2 regions of the Alkalihalobacterium alkalinitrilicum genome follow, and region 2 is predicted to be linked to the other one. Evidence: riboswitches for the same ligand, from Rfam matches in the RefSeq annotation. Region 2 holds a riboswitch; the other holds the start of a gene.

Region 1 (3,618 bases), 2.1 Mb from region 2:
TTCATAGTGCCCATCGAGCAAGAGAGGGGAAGAAAACAGTAACTATAAAGCGTTCATAGTGCAAAACTAGCAGGAGAAGGGAGGGCTGACTCTATTCATTTCGTCACGGAATAGTCAGTCGCATGCGCTTTTCTTGCTTAAGTACTTAATAAAGGAAGGGTGTTTTAATTGATTTCATTTTTAGTAGCTATGGATCGAAATTGTGTCATCGGTAAAAATAATGATTTGCCATGGAAATTGCCTGCAGATCTTGCCTATTTTAAAAAAGTAACGATGGGTCATCCGATTGTAATGGGCCGTAAAACATATGAATCGATCGGCCGGCCACTTCCTGGACGACAGAATATTATCATCACTCGAAATCAAGAATATACGGCTGAAGGCTGTACTGTCCTTCATTCGATTGAAGATGTTCAAAAAGTGATCGATCATCATGATAAAGAAGTGTTCATTATCGGCGGGGCGGAAATTTTCAAAGAAGCCTTTCCGATCGCTGACAAGCTCTACATCACTCATATTGATGAGGAATTTGACGGTGATACGTTTTTTCCAGAATTCAACTTGAGCGACTGGCATGAGGTATCGCGAGAAAAAGGGATGAAGGATGAGAAAAATCCATATGATTACTATTTTTCGGTTTACGAAAAGAAGAGAAATACACAGTAAGCTTATATAATTGATGAAGGCGCCAAACAAGCAGCGGCACACCTGCCAATTACATGAATGTATTCCAATAAAATTTAACAACGATCTCTATTACTTAATGAAAATAAGGTTGTCCCATTAAAATTAAGGTCAAGGCCGTCCCCCTTTTGCATATATTTTTGCAAAGGGGGTTTTTAGAGTGGTTCGTTTTAGACAGCGTGGGGTATGGAAAGGCCCTCTCCTTAAAAGAAAAAGAGGGAACGGTTTCCTCTTTAATCAAAACAAAGGGAGTATGAAAGGTCCGCTTCCATTTCGTTATGTTCTGCTATTATCTTTTGTTATTTTTATAGTTCTCACCGCACAAGGTTTATGGCTAGTAGAAAAAGGAATTCGGCCGACGCTTATTCACATTGCGAAGACAGAAACACAAGTATTAGGTACAGAAGCCATTAATGATGCGATTTCTAAAAAAATTGTAGAACAATTAGATATGGATGAACTACTGATCATTGAGAGAGATCAAAATGGAGATATTACGTTAATCACATTTAACTCTTCGATTGCTACAAGAGTCATGTCAGAAGCAGTACAAAGGGTGCAAAAGTATTTACGTTTGATGGAGCAAGGAAGAGTTCATGAACTTGGTCTTCCGGATGGTGTGGAAGTAGAGTTTAACGAAGAAGTGTACACGCAAGATGGAATTATTTATACAATCCCTTTAGGGCAAGCGACCAATAACGCATTATTAGCTCATTTAGGACCGCAAATTCCTGTACGATTTACCGCAATTGGGGATGTAAAGGCTAATATGAGGCATGAAGTCGAGAACACAGGTATCAATAATACGATGTTATCTTTGTATGTTGACCTTCAAGTCGATGTCAAAATCGTTATTCCATTTGCAACCGATATGGAAGTCGTTAAGACATCCATTCCTATTGGTATGACGTTAGTTCCAGGGAAAGTTCCCGAATATTACAATGTCGGTGGAACAGGTCCTGCACCTACGTTTATACGAGAATCTGATATTCAAGATGCTGTGAACAATCAGTGATTGTTGAGAAAGGGTGAATTCTTTATATCACGATACCTTGTTCTGTTTGCGAGATGTGTATGACTAAGAGTTCACTCTTTTAAAAAATAGAGCTTTACTTATCCTAACTTTTAGAAAAAATTACAATTGGCGTTTTACTAGAATAATGATATACTATAGCGTGGTTAAAGGAAAGTGAATAATTACACCTCATCAGTGTACGATGAGGTAGAGGCGCAAGTGCCATTAGTAGTCAGTTGGAGGATGACAACTGGGAGGATTGACGAAAGGGAAACTTGCCGAAGTGAAGGATTGCGTCTACAAACCTTTGCTGGGGTTACATTGAATAAGTGTAACACTGTCACAGTAGGTACTGTGGAGAACTACTTTAGTTGATGGGGAGCCAGAAACTGTTTATTCGAGAGGCTTACTCAAAAAAAGAGTCACCATTTCAACTGTGAAGTGAGTTGGCGCTTAAGAGTAGGCCTTTTTTTGGTTCCATTTCAAAAACAATAAAGGAATAGAACGACATCGATTTTCGCCACCTTGACGTAAAATCGTGTTTGTTTATCCAAACAATAGGAGGCTGTCAGATGGAAGCATCAATTTGGTCATTAATTCCTCCAGTCCTAGCGTTAGTTATGGTTATTTTGACGAGACGTGTATTAATTTCGCTCGGGACAGGAATTATTGTCGGTGCGTTATTACTGAACGGATTTGATCCGATCGGGAGCGTAACGCAAATATTTAGTATTATTGCTGCTATTTTTTACGTGGATGGAGCAATCAATGATTGGGAACTTTATATTATCTTTTTCTTATTATTACTAGGAATGCTGGCTTCATTAGTCGCACTTTCGGGTGGAAGTCGTGCCTTTGGCGAATGGGCATTAAAGCGTGTAAAAACAAGAGTTGGCGCACAATTAGTAACGGTTGTTTTAGGTATTATTATTTTCATTGATGATTATTTCAATAGTTTAACGGTTGGTAATGTGAGTCGTCCGTTAACAGACCGTCACCGGATTTCACGTTCAAAATTAGCGTATCTCGTAGACTCAACAGCTGCACCAATGTGTGTTATTTCACCCATTTCAAGCTGGGGAGCATTTATCATTACGATTATCGCAGGAATTTTAGCTACACATAGTGTTACGCAATACGAGGCACTTCAAGCGTTTTTACTTATTGTACCCATGAACTATTATGCGTTATTTGCGGTGTTGCTTGTATTAGCAGTAGCCTTGCTTAAACTAGATTATGGTGCAATGAAAAAGCATGAAACATTAGCAATGGAAACAGGAGAGGTTTTCGATAAAACAAAAGGAACACCTCCTGGGGAGAATATGGACGTTCAACCTGTTGATAATGGCAAAGTAAGAGACTTAGTTCTGCCGATTGTAACCTTAATCATCGGTACGGTTCTTTTTATGATCATTACAGGGATACAAGGGACAGAAGGCGATGCAACGGTTCTTGAAATTTTTGAAAATACAGATGTTGCAGCGGCTCTTGTTTACGGTGGTTTACTAGGTTTAGCTGTTGCTGTTATTTTAACGATGATGAAAAAAGTGTCTGCACGTGATTTTGGTGTTGGATTATGGGCTGGGATTAAATCCATGTTACCTGCCATCTACATTTTAATTTTCGCATGGACGATTATTGAGATTATCGGTGATCTTGGTACGGGAGAGTATTTAGCATCCTTGATTGACGGCAATATTCCTGTTGCTCTTTTACCTGTGATTGTTTTTATTATTGCGGGTGCAATGGCCTTTTCAACAGGTACATCTTGGGGAACGTTCGGGATGTTATTACCTATTGCAGGGGATATCGCAGCCACGTTAGATATTACAATGTTATTACCGATGCTTGCAGCTGTATTAGCGGGAGCGATCTTCGGGGACCATTGTTCACCGATTTCAGATACAACGATCTTATCG
Region 2 (3,618 bases):
ATGGAAGCATGAGTAAACGGTTACTGAATCCAGAGAAACAACCGATTACAAATAATATTTTTGATAATGAAACTGCGATAAAAAACCGCATAGGGATTGGAACAAGTTTCGATGTAGGTATTAGGAAATTCAATATTTTAGGAAAGCAAATACAAGTATATTTTGTAAATGGCTTGAGTGATACCCAATATATTATTGAGATATTTAAAGAGTTGAGCAAGCTTGATGTAAGAAATGAAAAAACGACAAATGTTAAACAGGCAATTGAAAACCATTTAATGCATCAACAAGTTGAAATGGTTAAAACGATAGACGATGCAATTACACAAATGTTATCTGGCTTAATCTTTATCCTTCTCGAAGGAGAAGATGAGGCCTTTGTTATCGATGTTCGAAGTTATCCAGGAAGAGGACCTGATGAACCAGATACAGAAAGAGTGGTAAGAGGAGCTCGCGATGGTTATACCGAGAATATCATTCAAAATACAGCATTAACACGTAGGCGAATTAGGGATGAGCGATTAAGAAATGAGATTATGCAAGTTGGAGTTCGCTCAAAAACAGATATTTGTATTTCGTATATTGAAGATGTTGCTGACCCTGATCTAGTTAAAATCATAAAAAAAGAGTTAGAATCGATAGAAATAGACGGACTAACTATGGCAGATAAAGTGGTTGAAGAATATATTGTTAAACAAGGCTCGAATCCATTTCCGTTAGTCCGCTATACAGAGCGACCAGATGTTGCGGCAACTCACTTATTTGAAGGTCATGTTCTTATAATGGTGGATACATCACCAAGTGTCATTATTACACCTACTACTTTATTTCATCATGTCCAGCATGCGGAAGAATATCGACAAGCTCCGGCAGTTGGGACGTTCTTAAGATGGGTACGTTTTGCGGGAATGGTACTTGCTATGTTTATTCTTCCTCTTTGGTTACTTCTAGTTATTCAACCGAATTTATTACCAGAAATGTTAGACTTTATCGGTCCAAATGAAACAACAAATGTTCCCATATTTGTCCAAATGGTGCTTGCCGAGCTAGGGATTGAGTTATTGAGAATGGCGGCAATTCATACCCCGTCACCATTAGCAACAGCGTTAGGTTTAGTCGCAGCACTATTAATCGGTGAAATTGCGATAAATGTTGGACTTTTTGTACCTGAGGTTATTCTTTACGTCGCGTTAGGAGCAATTGGAACATTTGCTACCCCAAGTTATGAGTTAGGAATTGCGATGAAAATCGCAAGACTAGTTTTATTATTTGTCGTTGCGATCTTTAAGTTACCTGGATTTGTAATCGGCACAACTTTATTTATTTTATTTTTAACAGCTATTAAATCGTTAAATAAACCATATTTATGGCCATTAATGCCATTTAACCCTGCGGCGTTTTGGCAAATACTCGTTCGTGTCTCAGTACCTTCAATTAAACGCCGCCCTAGTATCGTGAGTCCTAAAGATCCAATTAAACAACCTTAAAGGTATAGAAAGACTAACAATAAAGAATATTGCCACCTAGTAAGGATTATGTTAAAGTGGACCTAATAATTATATAAGTCCCTCATTTCATTATGAAAACGGGGTAGAGGTGCAGTGAGAATGAGTATGTCTGATGAGCGAGATGGGAGCAATGAAACAGACAGAAAGGTCGATTTGCCGAAGTAAAGGGATAGTACCATCTATTCTTTTACTGGTGTGTTATTGAATAAATGATACACTGTCACTGGAAATTTCAGTGGAGTACTATTCTATAAATGAGGTTACTCTTGCTATGGCTTGGTCATAACAGCTGGTGTAACTACATTAGCTGTTTTTTGGGGTTAGTTGATGTGAAGATAGGAGAGAGAAACGATGCATTTACACGGTACAAGTAAAATTAATGGCTTAGGTCACCTGGAAATTGGTGGTTTAGATACAGTTGAACTTGCAAACAAATATGGCACTCCTCTTTTTGTCTATGATGTAGCTTTAATTCGTGAGAAAGCGAAAGCGTTTAAGAAGGCTTTTAACGAATTAGGAGTTAAGAATCAAGTCGCTTATGCTAGTAAGGCATTTAGTTGCGTTGCAATGGTTCAACTTGCAAATGAACTAGAGTTAAGTTTGGATGTTGTTTCTGGTGGGGAATTATATACGGCAATGGTTGCTGGTTTTCCGATGGAACGAGTTCATTTTCATGGAAATAACAAAAGTCCTGAAGAAATAGATATGGCAGTTCGAGCAAATATTGGTTGTTTTGTTGTTGATAATTTTTATGAATTAGAATTGTTGAAGCGAGCTGCAGTTCAACACCAACGAAAAGTATCTATTTTATTAAGAACAACACCAGGTGTGGAAGCACACACACATGATTATATTACTACGGGGCAAGAAGATTCGAAGTTTGGTTTTGATTTATTAAGCGGCCAAGTCAATCAAGCAATCGAATGGGCGCTGGATTGTGAAGAGCTAGATCTACTCGGAATTCATTGTCATATCGGATCGCAAATCTTTGAAACAACTGGTTTTGTGATGGCGGTTGAAAAGCTTTATAGTTATATTGAAAGCTGGTCCAAAACATTAAACTTTGATTTGAAAGTATTAAATTTAGGCGGCGGTTTCGGCATTCGTTACATCGAAGGTGATGAGCCATTACCAGTAGGAGATTATGTTAAGGCTACGATTGAAGCTGTTCAAAAACATGTAGAGAACTTGAACTTATCTATGCCTGAAATTTGGATTGAGCCTGGTCGCTCACTCGTTGGTGACGCCGGAACCACGTTATATACTCTAGGCTCACAAAAAGATATTCCTAATGTTCGTCACTATTTATCTGTAGATGGTGGAATGACTGATAACCTTCGTCCAGCACTATATCAAGCCAAATATGAAGGAATACTTGCTAATCGTGCCAATGATTCAGTTCAAGCGAAGTATTCAATTGCTGGAAAATGTTGTGAAAGTGGTGATATGCTTATTTGGGATTTACCGTTACCGCAAGCTAATCACCAAGATATTTTGGCTGTCTTCTGTACGGGGGCATATGGGTATTCAATGGCGAATAATTATAATCGAATTCCGCGGCCAGCTGTTATTTTCGTTGAAGATGGAGAGGTGCAGATAGTTATAGAAAGAGAAACGTACGAAGATTTAGTTCGCTATGATTTACCGTTAAATACGAAAGAAAAAGTGTAAAGATTATTTAGAGCTCACTCTCTATTTTCAATTATGAGAAGTGAGCTCTTTTTTTATCCTTTTAGGCAAGAAGACTCCATCTGATTTGTGTTAAGGGCGTTAGCCCAACAATTCAGGTGGAGATGAATTGCCGTCAACCGATAGGTTTAATCCTTTTGCTTATTTGAAATCATTTTCCATTTTCTAAAGAACTGACGTTCGCTTATTTTTTTGTCCAATGATATAATAAGTATTAGACTAACAAATAGTGTATGAAGGCAGATGTTAATTATTTGGGTGTTCAATCAAACTCCGTTCAATCGATTCGCCGAACGTTGTATTCGGACGTGAAGAGCTTTTTTGAGTCGCTAAAAAAATGGAAGACGAATTCAGATGCTTTCACAGGTCGTCCACAATTCCCGAAGTATTCTTCCACTACTGAGAAACGCATAATCGAAAT

Evidence for each region. Region 2 has a riboswitch for lysine ahead of lysA (diaminopimelate decarboxylase). Riboswitches for the same ligand answer to the same signal wherever they lie in the genome.
Region 1: linked by a shared signal. The riboswitch ahead of BK574_RS21025 (Na+/H+ antiporter NhaC family protein) and the one ahead of lysA (diaminopimelate decarboxylase) in region 2 are both predicted to bind lysine.

Annotation. Positions count from the first base shown of each region.
Region 1 is NZ_KV917368.1:4,342,386-4,346,003, forward strand. Features, by position in the region: gene BK574_RS21015 (dihydrofolate reductase) at 169-666, shown strand; gene yunB (sporulation protein YunB) at 845-1,699, shown strand; lysine riboswitch at 1,900-2,072, shown strand; gene BK574_RS21025 (Na+/H+ antiporter NhaC family protein) at 2,272-3,618, shown strand, end outside.
Region 2 is NZ_KV917368.1:2,257,360-2,260,977, reverse strand. Features, by position in the region: gene spoVAEA (stage V sporulation protein SpoVABEA) at 1-16, shown strand, start outside; gene BK574_RS10545 (spore germination protein) at 9-1,487, shown strand; lysine riboswitch at 1,584-1,762, shown strand; gene lysA (diaminopimelate decarboxylase) at 1,860-3,179, shown strand; partial or broken gene BK574_RS27000 (IS200/IS605 family accessory protein TnpB-related protein) at 3,431-3,618, shown strand, end outside.